Regions from separate parts of the Nocardia sp. NPDC127579 genome, predicted to be linked through region 2. Evidence: riboswitches for the same ligand, from Rfam matches in the RefSeq annotation. Region 2 holds a riboswitch; the other holds the start of a gene.
What was found. A riboswitch is a leader RNA that binds a small molecule or an ion and turns the genes downstream of it on or off. The one in region 2 is predicted to bind thiamine pyrophosphate.
Positions count from the first base shown of each region.

Region 1: linked by a shared signal. The riboswitch ahead of thiC (phosphomethylpyrimidine synthase ThiC) and the one ahead of ACFVMC_RS08545 (purine-cytosine permease family protein) in region 2 are both predicted to bind thiamine pyrophosphate.

Region 1 is NZ_JBHXVZ010000007.1:365,214-376,097, reverse strand. Features, by position in the region: gene thiD (bifunctional hydroxymethylpyrimidine kinase/phosphomethylpyrimidine kinase) at 1-630, shown strand, start outside; gene ACFVMC_RS24615 (KasA/KasB family beta-ketoacyl-ACP synthase) at 645-1,886, opposite strand; gene ACFVMC_RS24610 (TetR family transcriptional regulator) at 1,926-2,483, shown strand; gene ACFVMC_RS24605 (MFS transporter) at 2,567-4,090, shown strand; gene ACFVMC_RS24600 (hypothetical protein) at 4,133-5,215, shown strand; gene thiC (phosphomethylpyrimidine synthase ThiC) at 5,172-6,809, opposite strand; TPP riboswitch at 6,817-6,918, opposite strand; gene ACFVMC_RS24590 (VOC family protein) at 7,061-7,531, opposite strand; gene fahA (fumarylacetoacetase) at 7,595-8,776, opposite strand; gene ACFVMC_RS24580 (homogentisate 1,2-dioxygenase) at 8,773-9,999, opposite strand; gene ACFVMC_RS24575 (exodeoxyribonuclease III) at 10,129-10,884, opposite strand, start outside.
Region 2 is NZ_JBHXVZ010000002.1:206,012-216,895, forward strand. Features, by position in the region: gene ACFVMC_RS08525 (hydrogenase maturation protein) at 1-1,280, opposite strand, end outside; gene ACFVMC_RS08530 (ABC transporter substrate-binding protein) at 1,746-3,344, shown strand; gene ACFVMC_RS08535 (alpha/beta hydrolase) at 3,359-5,227, opposite strand; gene ACFVMC_RS08540 (hypothetical protein) at 5,227-5,526, opposite strand; gene ACFVMC_RS08545 (purine-cytosine permease family protein) at 5,627-6,979, opposite strand; TPP riboswitch at 6,975-7,090, opposite strand; gene ACFVMC_RS08550 (metallophosphoesterase) at 7,283-8,110, shown strand; gene ACFVMC_RS08555 (hypothetical protein) at 8,120-8,665, opposite strand; gene ACFVMC_RS08560 (rRNA adenine N-6-methyltransferase family protein) at 9,164-9,754, shown strand; gene ACFVMC_RS08565 (DUF305 domain-containing protein) at 9,875-10,504, opposite strand; gene ACFVMC_RS08570 (DUF6153 family protein) at 10,557-10,884, opposite strand, start outside.

The DNA.
Region 1 (10,884 bases), on a different contig from region 2:
CAGGTGCGTTCGGTGGTCGGCGATATCGGTGTCGGCGCGGCCAAGACCGGCATGCTCGCCTCCACCGCGATCATCGAGGCGGTCGCGCAGGTGTGCCGGGAGGTCGGCATCGGCCGCGACGGCAGCATTCCGCTGGTGGTCGACCCGGTCGCGGCCTCCATGCACGGCGACCCGCTGCTGCACGAATCGGCGCTGGACGCCGTGCGGCACACGCTGTTCCCACTGGCCACCGTGGTCACCCCGAACCTGGACGAGGTCCGGCTGCTCACCGGGATCGAGGTCGTCGACGACGCCACCGCGCGCCGCGCCGCGGCAGCGCTGCACGCGCTCGGCCCGCGCTGGGCCATCGTCAAGGGCGGGCATCTGCGCACCTCGCCCACCAGTACCGACCTGCTCTTCGACGGTGAGCGCTTCCTGGAATTCAGTGCGCCGCGCATCGAGACCGGCAACGATCACGGCGGCGGCGACACCATGGCCGCGGCCATCGCCTGCGCGCTGGCCAACGGCTACCCGGTACCCGACGCGGTGGAATTCGCCAAGGAGTGGACCCGCCGCTGCCTCGAGGCGTCCTACGATCTGGGCGCGGGCCACGGTCCGGTCTCACCGCTGTGGCGGTTGCATCGGTCCTGAATCTCGGGGTGGATTCAGGCTCTTCCGAAGGCGAGCGCGACATTGTGACCGCCGAAGCCGAAGGAATTGTTGACCGCGTAGTCGATGCGCTGCCGCCGCGGCCCGTCCGCGACGATGTCGAGCTCGATCTCCGGATCGCGATTGTCGAGATTCAAGGTGGGCGGGACGATCTGGTCGCGCAACGTGAGCATCGTGAGGACCGACTCCAGGGCGCCGACCGCGCCGATCGAGTGTCCCAGTGCGGATTTCGGCGCGTACACCGAGGCGTGCGGGGTGACCGCGGCGATCGCGGTCGCCTCGGAGGCGTCGCCGATCGGGGTGGAGGTGGCATGCGCGTTGACATGCCGGACATCCGAAACCTGAAGTCCCGCCGTGTCGATCGCCTTGCGCATGGCGCGGGCCGCGCCGTGACCGCCGGGTTCGGAGGCCACGATGTGGTAGGCGTCGGAGGTGATACCCGCGCCGAGCACGCGGCCGTGCACCAGCGCGCCCCGGGCTCGGGCGTGCGCCTCGGATTCCAGGACCAGCAGTGCGCCCGCCTCGCCGAAGACGAAGCCGTCGCGGTCCCGGTCGAACGGCCGCGAGGCGCGTTCGGGCTCGTCGTTACGGGTGCTCATGGCCCGCATCATGGCGAAGCTCGCGATCGGTACCGCGTCGATGTGGCCTTCCACGCCGCCGGTGACAACCATGTCCGCCTCGCCGGTGCGGATCAGCCGCCAGGCGTGCGCGATCGCCTCCGATCCGGACGAGCAGGCCGACACCGGCGCGAAAACCCCTGCCCTGGCGCCTATTTCGAGGCCGACGGTCGCGGCCGGGCCGTTCGGCATCACCATCGGCACGGCCATGGGTGACACCTTGCGGTAGCCGCCCGCGCGCATGGCGTCGACGGCGGTGATCAGCGCGTCGGCGCCACCCAGGCCGGTGCCGATGGCGACCGCGAGCCGGTCGCCATCGACCTCGGGTGTGCCCGCGTGCCGCCAGACCTGGCGGCCGAGCATCAGCGCCAGCTGTTCGACGTAGGAGTTGCGGCGCTGCTCGATGCGCGTCAGTTGTTCGCCGGGGTGTGCGGTGAGCGGTCCGCCGATCCGCACCGGCAGCTCGTGCTCGTCGACGAAATCGGCGTCCAGGCGGCGGATTCCGCTGTGCCCGGCCAGCAGCGCGGTCCAGGTCGCGTCGGCGGTCGCGGCCAGGGCGGTGGTCGCGGCATAGCCGGTGACGACGACGTTCCTGGTTTCTGAAGCGGTTGTTACAGTCACGGAAACATGGATACCTGTAGCAGTCGCTACAGTCAACCCATGGCTCGCCCTCTCGACCACGCCAAACGCGCCGAAATCCTGGCCGGCGTTGTGACCTATATCGCCGACCACGGCCTCGCCGAGCTGTCCCTGCGTCCGCTCGCTGCGGAACTCGGCACCAGCTCCCGCATGCTCATCCACTACTTCGGGACGAAGGAGGAATTGCTGGTGGCTGCGCTGGCGACCCAGCGCCCGGATATCGCGGCCGTCTTCGCCGACGTGTCCGACGCCGCAGCACTGCGGGCCCGGCTGCGGGACTTCTGCGCGGCGAACATGCTGGGCGGTGGCTCGACCAGCGTGCGTGTCCTGCTCCAGGTGCTGGGCGCGGCTTGCGCGCCCGGGGGGCCGTACGCGCGCTATGCCGTCGAGGCCATCGGCGTCTTCGTCGCGACCCTGGCCGACGCGCTGACCCGGATCGGATCCATCGACGATCCGGAAGCGGTTGCGACGCTGTTGATCTCGGGGCTGCGCGGCATCATCCAAGACCACCTCATCACCGGCGACACCGACCGTACCGCCCGGGCCGCGGACCGCCTGATCGCGCAGACCATCCGCTGACGGTACTCGCCGTGCGGTTACTTGATGTTTGCTGTCGCTCGGTCAATGCTGACTTCGACCCATCCGGCTAGGGAAGGATCGACGTGACAGCGGATTCGCCCGCCCGTGATTTCGGCGCTACCCGGTGGCTGATGCTGGCCGTGCTGTGCGCGAGCCTGCTGCTGGTCGCCATGGACGCCACCATCCTCAACGTCGCGCTTCCGTCGCTGATCGACGACCTGCACGTCGGCCCGCTCGAACAGCTCTGGATCATCGATGTCTACGGCCTGGTGCTGGGCGGCCTGCTCATCACCACCGGCGCGGTCGGCGACCGGGTGGGCCGGAAGCTGTTGTTTCTCAGCGGTTTCGTGCTCTTCGGCATCGCCTCGGTGGTGGCGGCGACGGCGCAGTCCTCCGGGCAGCTGATCGCGGGCCGAGTGCTGCTCGCCCTCGGCGGCGCCATGGTGATGCCGTCCACGCTCTCGCTGATCCGCAATATCTTCGCCGACCCGCGCGAGCGCACGCTCGCCATCGGCATCTGGGCCGCGGTGGCCGGTGCGGGCGCCACCATCGGCCCGCTGGTCGGCGGCATGGTGGTGGAGACCTTCGGCTGGGCGTCGGCCTTCTGGCTGAATGTGCCGGTCGTCGTGCTGACGGTGCTCGCGGGCGTGTGGTTGCTGCCCGAATACCGGTCACCGCATTCCGGGCAGCTCGATTGGCTCTCGGCGTTGCTGTCCATCGCCGGAATCATCGGATTGGCCTGGGGCATCAAACATATCGCCAAAGGTGAAGCGGGCCTGACGGATTGGGCTTTCTTCCTGCTCGGCCTGCTGCTGCTGGCCTGGTTCGCGCGGCGCCAGCTCGCCGCGGCCGACCCACTGCTCGATGTCCGGCTCTTCCGCAACGGACCGTTCACGGCGGCGGCGCTGGCCACCCTGCTGGCCATGCTGGCGATCGGGGCGGCCCTGTTCCTGATCTCGCTGTGGTTGCAGTACATCCACGGCTATTCGCCGTCCGAGGCCGGATTGCGCACCATGCCGGCTGCGGTCACGCTGCTGATCGCGTCGCTGTCCACGCCCTGGCTGATGCACCGGCTCGGTGTGCGCGCGGTGCTCGCGATCGGGCTCGGCGCGCTCGCGCTGGGTTTCCTCGGGCTCGCACTGAGCCCGGAACCCACCTCCTACCCGGTGATCGCGCTGGTCCTGGCCACGTTCGGGATCGGCGACGGCATGGCGGTGACCGCCGCGGCCGCCGTGCTGGTCTCCGCGGTGCCGCCGGAGCGCGCCGGACAGGCGGGCGCGGTCTCGGAAACCAACTACGAACTCGGCATCGGCCTGGGTGTCGCCCTGCTCGGCAGCGTGCACGGCCGGGTATTCACCGAGCACATGACCGATCTACCGCTGCGGGGCGACGCGCTGACCGACGCGCGCGGGTCGGTCGGCGGCGCCGTCGAGGTGGCCTCCGAACTCGACCCCGAGCCGCGGGCGCAGGTGCTCGCCGCGACCGAGCACGCCTTCGATGTCGCGCTCACGATCACCTCCTATGTGTCCGCGGCGATCGTCGCGACGGTGGCGGTGGTCGCGGTCTGGCTGGTGCCGCGCGGATTCCGCGTCACCGGCCGCCATTGACGCGGCCCGCCCCGTCTATACGGTTATCGACAATTTGCCGAATTGTTTCCGTGCGACTTTTATCAGCTGGTTGAATGGCCAGGGTTACCGCCGAGAAATTGTGAATGGGGGCAGGACCGGACGATCAATTCCCTTGGAGGCATGATGGCCAGCAGTGCGAACGGCAAGTCCACCCGTGGAACAACCGGCGCGGCCCAGCGCACGGTCCGGATTCCGCGCACCGTCGAACGGCCGGTCCTCCGGATCGTCGACAAGGTCGAGAAGAAGCCGGTGCGGGTGCAGCGTGTGATCGAGAAGCCGGTCGTGGAAATCCAGGACAAGGTGATCGAAAAGCACGTCACCGTGGAACGCCGCACGCACAAGCCGGTGGTGGAGATTGTCGACAAGGTGGTCGAGGTGCCGGTTCAGCAGATCCGGGAGCGGGTGGTGGAAAAGCCCGTGGAAACGGTGATCCACAAGATCGTGCAGAAACCGGTCGTCACCATTGTGGAGAAAATCGTCGAGATACCGGTCGAGAAGATCGTCTACAAAGTGGTGCGGCGGCCGGTGGAAAAGATCGTGCGGATCTACGAGGACAAGCCGGTCATCAAGATCGTGAAGGTGCCCCGCGAGGTCGTCCACGAGAAAGTCGTCACCAAGCCGGTTACCAAGGTGGTCACCAAGACCGTCACCAAGGTGGTCGAGAAACCCAAGATCGTGCGCAAGACCGTCGGCAAGACCGTGCGGTGGGAGGTCGAGAAGATCGTCGAGAAACCGCAGATCACCGAAAAGGTGATCGAGCGGCCGGTCGAGCACATCGTGCACCTGGTGCTGGAACAGCCGCGGCTCGTGCAGCGGGCGATCCGGGTGAACAAGGCGGCCGCCAGAACCGGCGACAAACCCAAGCCCGCGCGCAAACCCGTCCGCCGGATGGCCGGCACGACCACGCGCCGACCCGAGCCGGACCGCCCGATCCGGCTCGAACAGACCGTGCCGCCGAGCGCGACGCCCGCTGTGCAACGGGCGCTCGGGCTGACCCCGCGCGGCATCCGGACGGCGGTGACGACGGCGGCGCCCCTCGCCGTCGTCACCGCCTCGGCGGTCAGGACACGACCGGCAGATACACCTGGCCGCCCGCGCCGGTGAACTCGGCGGACTTCTCCGCCATGCCCGCCTCGATCGCCTCCACATCCGTAAGCCCTTGCCGCTCCGCGTATTCCCGCACATCGGCGGAGATCCGCATGGAGCAGAACTTGGGCCCGCACATGGAGCAGAAGTGCGCGGTCTTGGCGGGTTCCGCGGGCATGGTCTCGTCGTGGTATTCGCGCGCGGTGTCCGGATCCAGCGACAGCGCGAACTGGTCGAGCCAGCGGAATTCGAAACGGGCCTTGGACAATTCGTTGTCCCGGTCCTGCGCGTGCGGGTGTCCCTTGGCCAGATCGGCCGCGTGCGCGGCGATCTTGTAGGTGATCACGCCGACCTTCACATCATCGCGATTCGGCAGTCCCAGATGCTCTTTCGGGGTGACGTAGCAGAGCATGGCGGTGCCCGCCTGCGCGATGATGGCCGCGCCGATGGCCGAGGTGATGTGGTCGTAGGCCGGAGCGATATCGGTGGCCAGCGGGCCCAGGGTGTAGAACGGGGCCTCCTCGCACAGCTCCTCCTCGAGCCGCACGTTCTCCACGATCTTGTGCATCGGCACATGACCGGGGCCCTCGATCATCACCTGCACGCCATGGGATTTCGCGATGGTGGTGAGTTCGCCGAGGGTGCGCAGCTCGGCGAACTGCGCCTCGTCGTTGGCGTCGGCGATCGAACCCGGGCGCAGGCCGTCGCCGAGCGAGAAGGTGATGTCGTAGCGCGCCAGGATCTCGCAGAGTTCCTCGAAATGCGTGTACAAGAACGATTCCCGATGGTGGGCCAGACACCAGGCCGCCATGATGGAGCCGCCGCGCGAGACGATGCCGGTGACCCGTTTGGCCGTCAGCGGGATGTAGCGCAGCAGCACGCCCGCGTGCACGGTCATGTAGTCCACGCCCTGCTCGGCCTGCTCGATCACGGTGTCGCGGTAGATCTCCCAGGTGAGCTTGGTCGGATCGCCGTTCACCTTCTCCAGCGCCTGGTAGATCGGCACGGTGCCGACCGGGACGGGGGAGTTGCGCATGATCCACTCGCGGGTCTCGTGGATGTTCTTGCCGGTGGACAGGTCCATGATGGTGTCCGCGCCCCAGCGGGTGGCCCACACCATCTTCTCCACCTCCTCGGCGATGGAGGAGGAGACCGCCGAATTGCCGATATTGGCGTTGATCTTCACCAGGAACTTCTTGCCGATGATGGTCGGCTCCAGTTCCGGATGGTTGTGATTGGCGGGAATGACCGCGCGGCCCGCGGCGACCTCGGCGCGGACCAGTTCGGCCGAGACCCCTTCGCGTGCGGCGATGAAACGCATCTCGGGGGTGAGGATGCCCTGGCGCGCCCAGGCCAGCTGGGTACGCGGCCCCTCGACTTCGGGTTTGGCCCAGGTGTCGCGCAACTTGGCGAGCCCGGCCTCGAGGTCGATGGTGGCGGCGTCGTCGGTGTACGGACCGGAGGTGTCGTACACGTCGAAATGCTCACCGTTGGTGAGATTGATGCGCCGCACCGGAATTCGCAGGTCGTCGCGCTCGAGATAGTGCTTGACGCTGCCTTCGATCGGTCCCGTGGTGACGGTGTCGATGGTTTCGGACGTGGTGGTGCCCATGTGCTTCTCCCTACGCCGGCATTACCCGGTCAGGTTCATACGGTCGACGGCCCTGAACGCCCGGAAACTGGGCTAGCCGTCCTCTCAGCCCGCTGGTGCGAGCCCCCGTTCGTGTCATGTTCTGCTGCCGCCCGACCATACCTGTCCGCTACCGCCCGGCATGCACCGAATGCCGGAATCCGGTCGATCCGCACAAGCGGCCGGGCGGTTCGTCGCGGCGCGCTCGGAGGATCCGCCACCGCGCCGCCGGATCAGCCGGCCGTGCCGTTGTAGGCGTCGCGCATGCCTTGCACGTCGATCTTGCGCATGCCGAGCATGGCCCGGTCGACCGCCGCCGGATCGCCGACCATGAGCTGGTTGGCTTCGGCGGGCCAGATCTGCCAGGGCACCCCGTACCTGTCGTTGAGCCAGCCGCATTCGATCTCCTGGCCGCCGTCGGCCAGCAGCGCCACCCAGAGCCGGTCGACCTCGGCCTGACTGTCGCAGTTGATCAGCAGCGACATGGCGTGCGTGTAGTGGTAGTCGCCACCGCCGTTGATGGCGGTGAAGTGCTGCCCGGCGAGTTCGAAGTCGACGGTCATGACCGATCCGGCTTCGCGTGGCCCGGCCTCGGTGTAGCGCTGCACACCGGTGATCTTGGAGTCCGGGAACAGCGAACAGTAGAACTCGGCGGCCTCCTCGGCCTGCGTGTCGTACCAGAGGTTGGTGACGATCTTCTGCATGACGGGTCCTCCCGGTCGTGTGCATGGGGTCTGTACCGATACCGACGGTGGGTGGAGCGAAAACTAATCGTCGCGTTCGCGCGCGGCCCAGATGCGGCCGCGGACCTCGCCGAGGCCGATGCGCCGCGTGCCGGGGCCGGGGGCGGAGGCGGTGAGCACGATCTCGTCGCCGTCTTCCAGGAAGGTGCGCTTCTGGCCGTTGACACGGATGGGTTCGGTTCCGCCCCAGGATAATTCGATGAACGAACCGCGCTGGTCGGGTTCCGGGCCGGAGATGGTGCCCGAGGCGTAGAGATCGCCGGTACGGGTGGCGGCGCCGTTGGCGGTGAGGTGGGTCAGCATCTGCGCCGGTGACCAATACATGCGCGCGAACGGCGGGTAGGAGACCGGTGTGCCGTCCCAGTGCACGGTGAGGTCGATATCCAGGCCCCACGGGGCCTCGGCACGCAGATAGGGCAGCGGTTCGGGCGTTTGCGCGGGCAGCGGGATCCGGGCCGCCGCCAAGGCGGCCAGGGGGGTGATCCAGGCCGCGAGCGAGGTCGCGAAGGACTTGCCCAGGAACGGGCCGAGCGGCTGGTATTCCCAGGCTTGGATATCGCGGGCCGACCAGTCGTTGACCAGCGCGACGCCGAAGACGTGCGCGCCGAAATCCTCGATATCGATGGGCTGCCCCAGCGTGGAGCCGGCGCCCACCACGAAACCCAGCTCGGCTTCGATGTCCAAACGCCGTGACGGTCCGAAATCCGGTGTGCCGGAATCGGTTCGACGCTGTCCGCGGGGTCGCACGATATCGGTGCCCGACACCACGACCGTGCCCGCCCGGCCGTGGTAGCCGACCGGCAGATGCCGCCAATTCGGCAGCAGCGGTTCGGAATCGGGGCGGAACAACCGGCCCAGATTGGTCGCGTGGTCGAGGCTGGCGTAGAAGTCGACATAGTCGCCGACCTCGATCGGCAGTTTCAGCTCGACCTCGGCGAGCGAATGCACCGCCGCGGCGGGGAGATCGGCGGCGGCGAGCGCGAGCAGCCGATCCCGCACCTCGTGCCAGCGTGCGGAGCCCTGGGCCAGAAAGGGATTCAGGCTCGTCGCGGCGAACGTCGAATCATCCAGCGCCACAGCGAGATCGATGACGCAGTCGCCCAGCCGGACACCGACGCGGAACGGCCGCCCCGGCGGCGCGAAGACGCCATACGGCAAATTCTCCGGGCCGAACAGGGATTCCGGCGCGACCTCGATCCGCGTCACCGTGCGCCCCCGCCCGGTCGGTCGGCCCCATCGGGGCCCCGGCCCGACCAGGTCCATGCGTAGGCCGGATCCTCGCAGGCCAGCGCGCCCTCGCCGAGCTCTAGCGGACGGAAGGTGTCGACCATGACGGCCAGCTCGTCGAAGAACTCCAGCCCGATGCTGCGCTCGTAGGCGCCGGGCTGCGGACCGTGCGCGTACCCGCCCGGATGCACCGAGACCGAACCCTGCCCGATCCCGGATCCCTTGCGCGCCTCGTAGTTTCCGCCGCAATAGAACATGATCTCGTCGGAGTCGACGTTGGAGTGGTAGTAGGGCACCGGAATGGAGAGCGGGTGGTAATCCACCTTGCGCGGCACGAAATTACAGACCACGAAATTGGTGCCCTCGAACGCCTGGTGTGCGGGGGGCGGCTGGTGGATCCGCCCGGTGATCGGTTCGAAATCGGCGATATTGAAGGTGAGCGGATACAGGCATCCGTCCCAGCCGACCACGTCGAACGGATGGGTCGCGTACAGCATGCGGGTACCCGCGATCTGCCCGCCGGGCCGATGCTTGACCAGGACCTCCACATCGGTACCGGTGGCCAGCAGGATCTCGCCGGGGCCGTGCAGGTCGCGCTCGCAGTAGGGTGAATGTTCCAGCAGCTGACCATATTTGGAGAGATAGCGCTTGGGTGGCGTGATGTGGCCGGACGCCTCGATGACGTAGGCGCGCAGCGGTTGCGGCCCGCTGGGCAGCCAGCGGTGCGTGGTGGCGCGGGGCAGCAGCACCTGGTCGCCCTGGCGGGCGGGCAGCGCGCCGAAGACGGTTTCCACGATGGCCGCGCCGGACTCGATATAGACCAGTTCGTCGCCGATCGCGTTGCGGTACAGCGGCGACGGCGCGCTCGCGACCACATAGGAGATCCGCACGTCGGCATTGCCGAGTACCAGGCGGCGGCCGGTCACCACGTCGGTGCGGGCGGGCGCGTCACCGTCGAACAGGTCGTGCAGGCGCAGATGCCGGTGCCGCAGTGGGTGATTCGGGGTGGTGCGCTGATCCGGCAGGTCCCAGACCGTGGCATCGACGATGGCCGGCGGCAGACCGCGGTGATACAGCAGCGAGGAATCCCCGGAGAACCCCTCCTCACCCATCAGCTCCTCGTAGTAGAGCGCGCCGTGCTCGTCGCGATGCTGGGTGTGCCGCTTCGGCGGCACCGAACCGACCTGCCGATAGAACGCCATGCCCGCATGCTAGTGCGCGGTGCCACGAATTGGAGCAAGGTTGCCGGATAATTGGCACTTTGCCTGGTATTTCGTCGGTCGAACCCGATTGTGGCAGAACAATTGCCTAGCTACGCGCCGATCCGCTTATCACCGCGCGGGCGCGAAATCGAACTCCGCGATCACTGGGGCGTGGTCGCTGGCGCCCTTGCCCTTGCGCTCCTCGCGGTCGACCAGCGCATCGGTGACGGTGGCGGCCAGCGCCGGCGAGGCCAGTACGAAATCGATGCGCATGCCCTCGCGGCGCGGGAAGCGCAACTGGGTGTAGTCCCAATAGGTGTAGACGCCGGGCCCCGGCGCGAACGGCCGCATGACATCGGCGAACCCGCTCGCGGCGAACGCGTCGAAGGCATCGCGTTCCGGTTGCGAGACATGGGTTTTGCCCGCGAATAACTCCATCGACCAGACGTCCTCGTCGCGCGGCGCGATATTCCAGTCGCCGACCAGCGCCACCGCGGCCGCCGGGTCCGCCCGCAGCCGGTCGGTCGCCGCGGCGCGCAGCGCGGCCAGCCATTCCAGCTTGTAGGCGTAGTGCGGGTCGTGCAGCGCGCGCCCATTGGGCACATACAGACTCCACACCCGCACGCCGCCGCAGGTCGCGCCGAGCGCCCGCGATTCCACCACCGGCGCGCTGATCAGCGACTCACCCGCGTCCTTGTCGAAACCGGGCTGGCCGGGGAAGGCGAGCTCGACGTCGTCCAGCCCGACGCGGGAGGCGATGGCCACGCCGTTCCACTGGTTCACACCCAGATGCGCGACCTCGTAGCCGCGCTCCTCGAACGGTTCGAACGGAAACTGGTCGTCGCGGCATTTGGTTTCCTGCATGGCGAGCACGTCGATGTCCTG
Region 2 (10,884 bases):
TTCACCACGGCCGATTCGCGGCACCACACCTCGTCGGCGGCGAGCGCGAGCATGATCCCGCCGGCCGCGGCATTGCCCGGCAGCGCCGAGATGACCAGCTTGTCGGTGGTGGTGAGGATGGCCTCGACCAGGTCGTCCATCGCGTTGATATTGCGCCAGGACTCCTCACCCGGATCCGCCGCGCCCTCGATCACATTGAGGTGGATGCCATTGGAGAAGAAGTCGCGGCGCGGCCCGAGGACGAGCACGCCGATCGGCCGGGTGCGGGCCTGCTCGTAGGCGTAGAGCAGGCGGCGGCACTGGCCGGTGCTCATGGCCCCGCCCGCGAACTCGAATTCCAGGTAGCCGACCGAATCCTGTTCGCGGTAGCGGATTTCCGACCAGGTGTCGCGGGCAGCGGCCTCGGCGGGGGACACCGGCACCTCGGGCACCGCGGGCAGCAGGCTGCCGAGTACGTCGGTGGCGGACTGCTTGAACGTGGGCGGGCCGCCCTGCTCGCGACGAGCCCGCAGCTGCGGCAGCCAGACCGCGCCGTCCACGGTGGCCCGGCAGATGGCGCCGTCGCGGGTCGCGATGATGCTGCCGGGCTTGCCGCGCAGCTGGTCTTCGTTGTGGCCGCCGTGTACGAAGAACTCGCGGCCGTACATGTCGTCCAGTACGCCGGGCTGGGAGTCGGCGGCGCGCAGCTTGCGCAGCACGGTAGTGGTGTCGTCGGTGGCCCAGTTGATCCGCCGGTAGGGCTGGGAGTGGTACGGGCGTAGTTCGCCGCGCACGTCGGATCGGCTGTAGTCCAAGGGTTCCGGGCGGTATCGGCCGCTTTCGAAGCGCTCGACCGCCAGCAGGACCGCAGCCAGCGCGGCGTCGGCGACCTCGTTGCGATACAGCCCGCTCTTGCCCACCGCCGCGACCGGGAACGGTACCGAGGCCCAGATCGGCCCGGCGTCCATCTCGGCGACCGCCTGCAGCACGGTCACGCCCCAGTCCCGCGCGCCGGTGCTGATCGCCCAGTCCAGCGAGGACGGCCCACGGTCGCCTTTCGGCCCGGGGTGCACGATCAGCACGGTGTGCTGGGTCCAGATGTCGTCGGGGATGGCCTTGGTCAGCATCGGCGCGAGGATCAGGTCCGGGCGGAACCGCGCCACACCCGCGCGCAGCTGATCGTCGCCTAACGCCAGCTCGACCCCGATATGGTGCCCGCGGTCGCGTAATTCGGCGTGGACGCGCTGGGTGAGGCTGTTGAACGCGCTGGCGACCAGCAGGATGCGCAAGGTGTACTCCATCAGGCGGATGTCGTGCGACGAGGTGATGGCGTCCCGGATGTCCGGTTCGGCATCAGGAGAAGTTAACCGTAACCAAGACGTTATGCACCTCGGTCCAATCCCCAGTGCGAGGAGCATGTTTAGCGGGCGGGTCATTGAAACCGCTGGTCGATAAGGGTTTTCGAGTGCTGTGACGCACAGTGATAGCGACTGGCTAATGTGTCTTTTAGAACAAGTTGATTAGAGTTCGGCCCGATTGGGTACCTGTAGTGCCCCGAAAACGGCGATATCGCGGTTGCCCATCGATGGCCCGCGCCGGTCCGGTTACCCGTGAGTACACGGGCTTGCTGACAGTACGCCAGGGCTCGTTCGAGCACCTCTAGCGAACCGGGTACAGGCCGACCTCGGAATCGCTACTGTCCGAATATCTTCCGGGGCAGACGGATGAGGGTCGGCCCTGGTTCTGCTCGATGTCAGGAGAACGCAGTGAGATTCACAAGAGCTGGCGCGTTGATCGGGGCGGTGCTACTGGCCACAAGCCTGGGCCTGTCCGCATGCGGTACCGACGACGGCGCGGACGCCGATATCGTCACGACCAACGGTGGCGAACCGCAGAACCCGCTGGTGCCGGGAAATACCAACGAGAACATGGGCGGCCGGGTGGTCGACCGGTTGTTCGCGGGGCTGAAGTACTACGACGCCGATGGTCAGCCGCACAACGAGATGGCCGAGAAGATCGAGACCACCGATCGCAAGAACTACAAGATCACGATCAAGCCGGACTGGAAGTTCACCGACGGCACCGTGGTCAAGGCCAAGAACTTCGTCGACGCCTGGAACTACACCGCACTCGGGACCAACGCCCAGTTGCAGAGCTATGTCTTCACCCCGATCCTGGGGTTCGACGAGGTCTCGGCCGATCCGCCGAAGGCGCAGACCATGGCGGGGCTGAAGGTCGTCGACGACCGCACCTTCACCGTCGAATTGCAGTTCCCCTCCATCGATTTCGAGATCGGCCTGGGCTACTCGCCGTTCTATCCGCTGCCCGACGCGGCGTTCAAGGATATGAAGGCCTTCGGCGAGGCCCCGATCGGCAACGGCCCGTACAAGTTCAAGACCTGGGAACACAACGTCAAGATCGATCTGGAGCCCAATCCGGACTATCCCGGCGGGCGCCCGGCCAAGAACAAGGGCCTGCGGTTCGTGCACTACCAGACCTTCGAAACCGCCTACGCCGACCTGCAAGCCGGGAACCTCGACACTCTCGACACCGTCCCGAACAGCGCGCTGGCAACCTACAAGTCCGACCTCGGTGATCGCGCGATCACCAAGCCGACCGCGCAGAACCAGCACATCGGCGTGCAGTCCAATGTGGCGCACTTCTCCGGCGAGGAAGGCGTGCTGCGCCGCAAGGCGCTGTCGATGGCGATCAACCGGGAACAGATCTGCGACAAGATCTTCCACGGCAGCCGCATCCCGGCCAAGGATTTCACCGCGAGCACCCTGCCCGGGTTCAACGGCAACCTGCCCGGCTCGGAAGTCCTGAAGTACAACCCGGAGGAGGCCAAGAAGCTGTGGGCCCAGGCCGAGGCCATCGCACCCTGGTCGGGCAGCTACGAGATCGCCTACAACTCCGACGGCGGCCATCAGGAATGGATCGAAGCGGTCGCCAACAGCATCAAGAACACGCTCGGCATCGAGGCGGTCGGCGTACCGTACCCGACCTTCAAGGACATTCGCGGCCTCATCACCGGGCGCACCATCGGCAAGGCGTTCCGTTACGGCTGGCAGGGTGACTACCCGACGATGATGCAGTTCCTGAGCGCCAACTACTACAGCTACTCCGGCACCAACAACGTCGACTACAAGAACCCGGAGCTGGACAAGCTGTTCGACGCCGCACTGGCGGCGGCCACCCTGGAGGAGTCCTACAAGATCATCGCGCAGGCCCAGACCCTGATGCTGCGCGACATGGTCGACATCCCGATCCTGGACTACGTGGCCAACGCCGGACGCTCGGACAAGGTCAAGAAGGCCGAACTGGCCTGGAACGGGTTGTTCGACTTCGAGAACATCGAGAAGTAGCTCGCCCGGCGCCCTCAGGTCACCTTGATCGTCGGCCCCAATCCGGGATTGTCGGTGACCTGGGGGTCCGCGTAGGGCTGCTTGCCCAGACGCTGGGCGGCCTGGGCGGCGAGGAGATCGGCGACCTCGTCCTTGAGATCGCCGTCGTCGCCGAGATCGATATCCACCCAATCGGTTTCGATACCGCGCTCGACGTAGGCGTGGACCTCGCCGCCACTGATCACCCCCGCGATATTGCGGAACGCGGTGGAATTCGGGTCGTTCCAATACTTTCCGTGGCCATCGGTGCCGAAAACGGGTTCCTGCTTGCCGTCGCCGTTGTAGTCGGCGTAATAGCCGGTGTCCAGGCGGGTGACGCCGGGCATCTCGTCGGGGTCGGTGCCGTCCGGGTTCTGGCCGTGCGGGTTGCGCTCCGGCAGGCCGGGAATATCCAGCCAGGAGGGCAGTCCGGAGTCGCGCGGTGCGGACTGCGCGGCCCCGATCAGGTCGCCCGGTGCGGTCATGGAGTAGCGCTGCACATTCGGGTTGGGGTTGTTCCAGCCCTTGTCCTGCACGCCGGTGCCCGCCGAGGACGCGTGCAGGATGCGGTCGGCCCGCAGGCCATGCTGCTCCGCGGTGGCGACGACGGAACCGCCGTAGGAGTGGCCGACATAGGTGACCGGTGTGCCCGGCGCCCGCTGCGCGACCTCGCGGTCCACCTCCTTGCCGAATTCCACCAGCTTGGGCGCCATCTCGGCGGCGTAGGCCGGGTTCATCGCACCCGACGGGCCCAGATCCTGCGGGAAATCGCCCTCCATGTACAGGAAGATAGGGCCCTTGGTCTGGTCGGCCAGGTTCCACGCGGCCGCCTGATTGGTCCCGGCGCCGTCCAGGCTGGTGCTGGTGCCCGGCACATAGACACCGACACCGGTTGTGCCGGTGCCGAATTCACCGAACACCTCGATCATGTGACCGCTGCCCTCGTCGGCCCGGAACATGATGAACCTGCGATCGACCTTCGCGTCGTCGGCCGCGTCGAGACCGGCGCTGCGCACCAGCTCGGTCTCCGGAGTCCGGTCCGACTCCGAATGCTTTTGCACCCGATCGGTTTTGGACGGATCGTCGATCGGTTCCAGCAGCCCCTCCAGCCGCTCGACCCGGTTCTGATCCGGGTTCGGCTTGTGCTTCTCCTGCTGGATGGCATTGCGAATATTGATCTCGTTGGCCGCGATTCGCACCGGGAACGGAATACCGTTGAGATTTCCCATCAGATCCGGATTCGCGATCACCAGCGCGCGCACATCATCCGCGCCGAGCTGGGCCACGGCGGCCGCGCGTTCTTCGGCGGTCATACCCGCCAACTGGGTGACGACATCGTCCGGATCGCGCGGGACGCCCTGGAACACGATGTCGCGCAGGCCATCTCGAATCGCGGTCAAATCGGACCGGATAGCCGCCAGCTGCTCGCCGTAGGTGGTGTCGATACGTTCGATCTCATCCATGCCGGCGAGGATATTCAATTGGTGGACACCGGCTTCGGAGTTCGCGCCATCCGGATGGGTGACATATCCCGCGTCGTCGACCGCGCAGCCCGCGGCCTGCGCGGCGGCTCGCTGAGCCAGCACATACTTTCGGGCCGCCTCGAATTCGCGGTGCGCGTCCTGTGCCTCGTCGGCGAAGCGCACCAGCAGCGCGCGCACCTCGTGTCCGTGATCGATCTCCTCGTTGGTGCGCCGCCACGCCGCGTCCCGGGTCCGCCCGCGCCAGTCCTGTGCGGCGTCCATCGCGCGGGACGAATCGGTGAGCGAGTCGTAGATCGCCACCGCGTTGTCATCGGCCACCTGTGCGGCCGCGCGCAGGCCGGCGAGATCCCAGGCCGCAAGCTGCGAGATCGTCGGCCGCATCAGCGCGCGGTCAACTTCTCGAATGCCGCGGCGGTATCGGCATCGCGCTCGGCGAGATTGCCCGCGAAGCGGTCCACCAGATCGGCCATGGCATCGAACCGGTTCGCGATCGACGCCGCCGCCTGCTGCGCCGGATCCGCGCTGTCGCGCACCGCCGCCAGCACCGCGCTGCCGTCACCGGTCGCCGCCGACAACGCCGACCAGCTCAGCCCGGACAGATCCGCGGCCTCGCGCCGCCATGTCGCGGAGATGTTCGTCAACTGCTCGGGTCGCACCCCGAACTGAGCCTCGTCGCCCACATCGCTCCCTGCATCGTCCCCAACTGCGCTTACTCAGGATTCGACGCAGCCGAGCGGCGATCGGTTCCGTATTCCGCCGACGAAACCCGCGGAAGAGGGTTTACCGGCGGCGGTCGAGCAGCGCGCCGACCAGCCAGGCCACCAGCCCCGCGACCAGGAACGACAGCAGCGACGCGCTCATCCACGCCTGCTTGGTGAAGTCCAGCGCCTCCTGCGTCCGGACCCAGAACCGGGTCCACGCACCCGCGTCACCGGGGTTGATCAGCTGATACACCGACAGGCCGACCAGCCACGCGAACACCATGCCCCAGCGCGACGGCGCATCCGCGTCGGTGTTCCACGAACCCTTGGCACGCAGGAAGAAATCGGCGACCAGCACGCCCAGCAGTGGCACGAACACCGAGCCGATCAGGCCCAGGAACCCGAAGTAGTCGTCCATTCGCAGCCACAGCGCCAGCGCTGTGATCAGCGCGCCGAGACCGATCGACAGCACCCGCCGATCGATCCGCGGCCACAGATTCTGGATCGAGACCGCCGTGGAGTAGACATTGGCGAAGGACTGGTCCGCCTCCCGGAACACCAGGATGAAGAAGAAGAACCCGCCCAGCGTGACGTGCAGGAACGGCCCGTAGACGCCGCTGTCGCCGGTGGCCAGCGCCAACGCGAGCAGCCCGAGGATGTAGGCGACGATCTGGGTCAGCGCGTAGGAGCCGCTGGCCGCGCCGAATGCCGCGCGGCTGCTCTTGGAATGCCGGGTGTAGTCCGCGGCCACCGGCATCCAGGAGATCGACACCGCCAGCGCCGCGTCGGTGGCGATCCAGAAGAGATTCCAGTCGACGCCGAACGGGCCGGAGCCCTTCGGGCCGGGATTGCTGGTCAGATCGGGGATGCCCGCCCGGAAGAACTGGATGTAGAACCAGGCCAGCGCGATCACGACGCCGACGGTGACGAACCGGCGCAGCATGCGCACCGATCCCAGCGGCCAGATCGTCAGAGCCGTGGTGATCAGGCCCGCGGCGACCACGTACAGCCAGCGTGGCCCGCCGCCGAACAATTCCTCCGCGGCGCTGCCGATGACGATGAGTTCGAAGGTGCCCCAGCCGATCAGCTGCGCGATGTTCAGCACGGTCGGCAGGTAGCTGAGCTTCGCGCCGAACAGTCCGCGCAACAGGACCATCGCGGGTTTGCCGGTGCGCGCGCCCGGCACGGCGGCCAGGCCGAGCATCAGCCCGCCGACCAGGGTGCCGATGATCATGGCCAGGATGCCGGCCGCGATGGACAGCTGTAGCGCGCCCTCGGTGTTCGGGGCCAGCACAGTGTACGCGCCGGAGAAGGCGAACAGGCTGACCCCGAGGTTGGCCCAGAACGCGCTCTGATCCCAGAACGAGAGCACCTTGGGTGCGGGCTGATCAAGGGTGAGCGGCGCCTCGTGCGCCTTGGACGGAGCAGACATTCGTCGAGCACTTTCCCTACGTCGGCATTACCCGAACAGGTTCGCGCGGTCGGCGGAGCGTAGGGCCCGCCCTCTCAGCCCGGCCGTGCCCGAGCTCCCGCAGTGGGTGGTTCGGGCGAATAGTACACGCGTCCGGCCGAATCGTGGGATGTCTCGTTGTCCCAGCTCACCGCCGTGCACGGTGGTTGTGCGGTCCACCGAAGCGGTCCGCGTGCCGGCGCCGCCGAGCTGGTGGTTCCTACCGGAAATCGGGATGCCGTGCGCTCGCGCGCCTGCGATCATTGTCGGATGGGGAGTGTCCTGATGACCGGGGATCTACACGGCAACACCACGCACGCCGTCGACCTGCTGCGGGTCGCGCAGCGGCAGGAGTGCGCGAAGATGTTCGTCCTCGGGGATTTCGGTGCCTGGGAGCACACCGCCGACGGGCGGCGCTACTTCGACGTCGTCGACCGGGTGGCCCGCAAGCACCGGGTCCGCGTGTACTTCCTGGACGGCAACCACGACAAGTCCTCGCTGCTGCGCGAACGTTACGGCACCGACCTGGATGACGAAGGTTTCCTGGTGTGCCGCAACCACATTCGGTACGCGCCGCGCGGCCACCGCTGGGTCTGGGAAGGCACCCGGTTCGCCGCGTTCGGCGGGGCGTACTCGGTGGACAAGGCGTGGCGGCTGGCCGCCGAAGCGCTGCGCGCGCGAAAAGCAGAGCGGCGCAGTCAGTTCGGCTCGCGGCGGGAGCGGCAGACCGAGGGCACGCTGTGGTTCCCGGAGGAACAGATGACCGACGCGGAATGCGACGAGCTGCTCGCCGCGGATTCCAGCTCGGTGGATGTGCTGCTCACCCACGACAAACCGCGCGCCGCCGCACCGGAGTGGAACCGCAAGGACCTGCCCGAATGCCTGCCGAACCAGGATCGGATCCAGCGAATCACCGATACCCTGCGGCCCCGGCTCCTGCTGCACGGGCACCTGCATTTCCGCTACACCGACCAGGTCGGCGCGACCCGCGTGGAAGGGCTGGGCGCCGACCCGGAAGCCTCGCATCCCCAGGACTACGCGAGCACCGACTCCTGGCTGGTGCTGCCGCTGCCGTACCTCCCCGAGGTCGGCGCGGACCGCGAAATCGCCTGAGGCCCTCGGTTATCCGGCCAGGCAAGCGTCGCGGGCGGTGTTCTTGCTCGCGTTGAACTTGTCCACCGAGGCATTGAGTGTGTCGACGCCGACCCGGCGATCCACATTGTCGGCGACCGTATTGGCGTCGTCGCGGTAGACCCGCAGCGGATCGGCGATCCGCGACGGCAGTTCCGAGACCAGCTTCCCGGTCAGTTCGGTGGCGCCGCCGCGCAGTGTGTTCACCGCCTCGGTGGCCTTGGTGTCGGCATCGGGCGCGCCGGATTCGTCCGCGTCGATATAGGCGTTGAACGCCGTGATCGACTTGGAGGTCACCTCCGCGAAGGTCTCGCAGGCGGATTCGATCGACGACTCCACCGCGGCCGCCCGCGACGACGACGCCGCGATCGAGGACGAGATCGAGGACGCGGTCACCGACGAGGTGTAAGCGGCCAGTTCGGTCTGATTGGCCTCCGCTGTACCACTGACCTGCTTGGAGCAGGCCCCGAGGAAGATGATGCCGGTGGCGGTAGCGGCAGCCGCGGCGATCAGCCCAGCCCGCTCTAGTCGTCGCATCGTGGTACGCCTCTCTGTATTCCTCGGAAGTCCGATCGCGCTGCGCGGTGCGAATCCGGACGTTTCGACGTTACTGGTTCCAGGCTGATCCTGTCGCCTGGGGCAGTAACCGCTGCGGCGATCGGCGGCGCAGCAGGCGAACTCGCTTCCGCGCGGACCGGCCGGCCACATAATTCGGTTGTGGGCCGTTGGCGGGATCCCTACGGTAGCCACCATGTCTTGCCACGCCGCTCCGTACTTCATTCGTCTGCGCAGTGCCTGGGCTCTGGCCCGCTAGCCGACGCGGAGAGAATTACTTCGGCGTCCGCGAGCGCGCCCAGGGCCCTTCGAGATCCAATCGATTCGAAGACCCGAAGGGCAGGCGCTATGGCGCAAGATTTTGCATATCGGAATTACTCGCATACCCAGGGCAAGGTGAAGAACGGCGGCGGTGGCCGCACGTACCGGGATCAAGGCAGGCGAACGCCGTCTCCGAATCATCTGGTGAGCCCGGCGGCCGTGGAAGCATTGTTGGCGGTCGCTGATCCGGCCGGATCTGTGCTCGAGCCGGGGGCGGGAGAGGGCGTGCTCACGTGGGCGCTGGCTCGATGCGGGGCGCAGGTCACCGCGTATGAACCGGACCCGCTGCTGGCCGCGAAACTAGCGGCCCGCGCCCGTGGAGACAGCGGAATACGGGTGGTGCGAGCCGATCTCACCAAGACCAAGCCGGCGCGTGGTCCGTTCGCGGTGGTCGGGAACGTTCCGGCGGCGGCGCGGATCGTCGACTGGTGCCTGGCCGCACCCGAACTCACCTCCGCGACCCTGCTGGTTCCCGAGGCGGACGCGCGGCAGCGCACCGGGGCTGACGGACGCTGGGATCTGGTGACCGTGCTGAGCTGGCCGTGGTTCGATTGGCAGTCGCACGGATCGGTGGACCGGCACAGTTTCCGGCCGGCGGCCTCGGCTGACGCCGCCATTCTGAGCATCCGCCGCCGACGCGAATCGCTGGTACGGCAACGGGATTCCTACACCGATCTGGTGCGTTCGAGCTTCTCCGGCGACGTCCATCCGGACCAGTGGGTGCGGTTGCACGAGCGGCTGATCGAATAGCCCGGGTGGACCGCCGCCCCGCCGGACCGGGGCGGCGTGCCATCAGGCCATTTGCGATTCCGCATGGCCTGACTCGTGGGTCCGCGACTTTCAGGGCCGCGGACCCGTGTCGTCTTCGGATCAGCCGGGCAGTCCGGCCAGCATCCCATTCATGGTGTCGATCTCGGCTTTCTGCGCCGCGATCACCGCGCGGGCCAGGGCCAGCGAGTCGGGGTTGACGCCGCCCGCGATCTCGGTGTCGGACATGGTGATCGCGCCCTGGTGGTGCTGGATCATCATTTCCATCCACATGCGGTCGAAGGCGGTACCGGAGGCGGCGCGCAGGGCGTCCATCTGCTCGGTGGACATCATGCCGGGCATGGAGCCGCCGTGGCCGGAATGGTCGCCGGTGGTGCTGGGCACCGGCTTGCCGAAACTCTGCAGCAGGCTGCTGATCTGCTGCATTTCGGGGGACTGGGCCTGTTCGACGCTGGTCGCGAGGGCGAGCAGCTGCGGGTTCTGGCTGCGGCCGGGGACCAGCTTCGCCATCTCCACGGCCTGCGCGTGATGCGGGTACATCCCTTGCAGGAACGCGATATCGGCGTCGTTGAAATCGGTGCGCGCGCCCGGCGCGGATGTGGCGGGCGCCGCGGACGACGAGCTGTGCTGCATGCCGGGCATGGAGTTCGAATCGTCGTTGTCGCTGCATCCCGCGGCGATCAGGCCGAGGGCGGCGACGGCGAGGATGATTCGGGTACGGCGAATAGACATGGGTGTACTCCTGGAGTGTCGGAAAGGGATGAGAGCAGGGCGAAAACGCCCATCAGATCCGCAGAATCGACAATTCGGCCAGGGATAGGACGGTCCACGGCGGCGGGCGTTCCCGCTCGGCGCGCCAGTGCCGGGATGGTGGCCGCAGTCCGCTGCTCGGGCCGGCGGGGACGTAGTAGAGCAGGACGAGCAGCAGGGTCAGGCCGAACGCCGTCAGGATGAAAACGCAGCCGTGCAGACCGGCGTGTCCGAGATCGCAGTCGGCGCCGCCGCAACCGGGGGTCGCGTCCGGCTGGACGGGGGCGGTGTCCATGGTGTGATCCGGCGTCGCGTGGTGCGTCGAATGGCTCGCCGCGGCGTGGGCCGGGCTCATCGAGAAC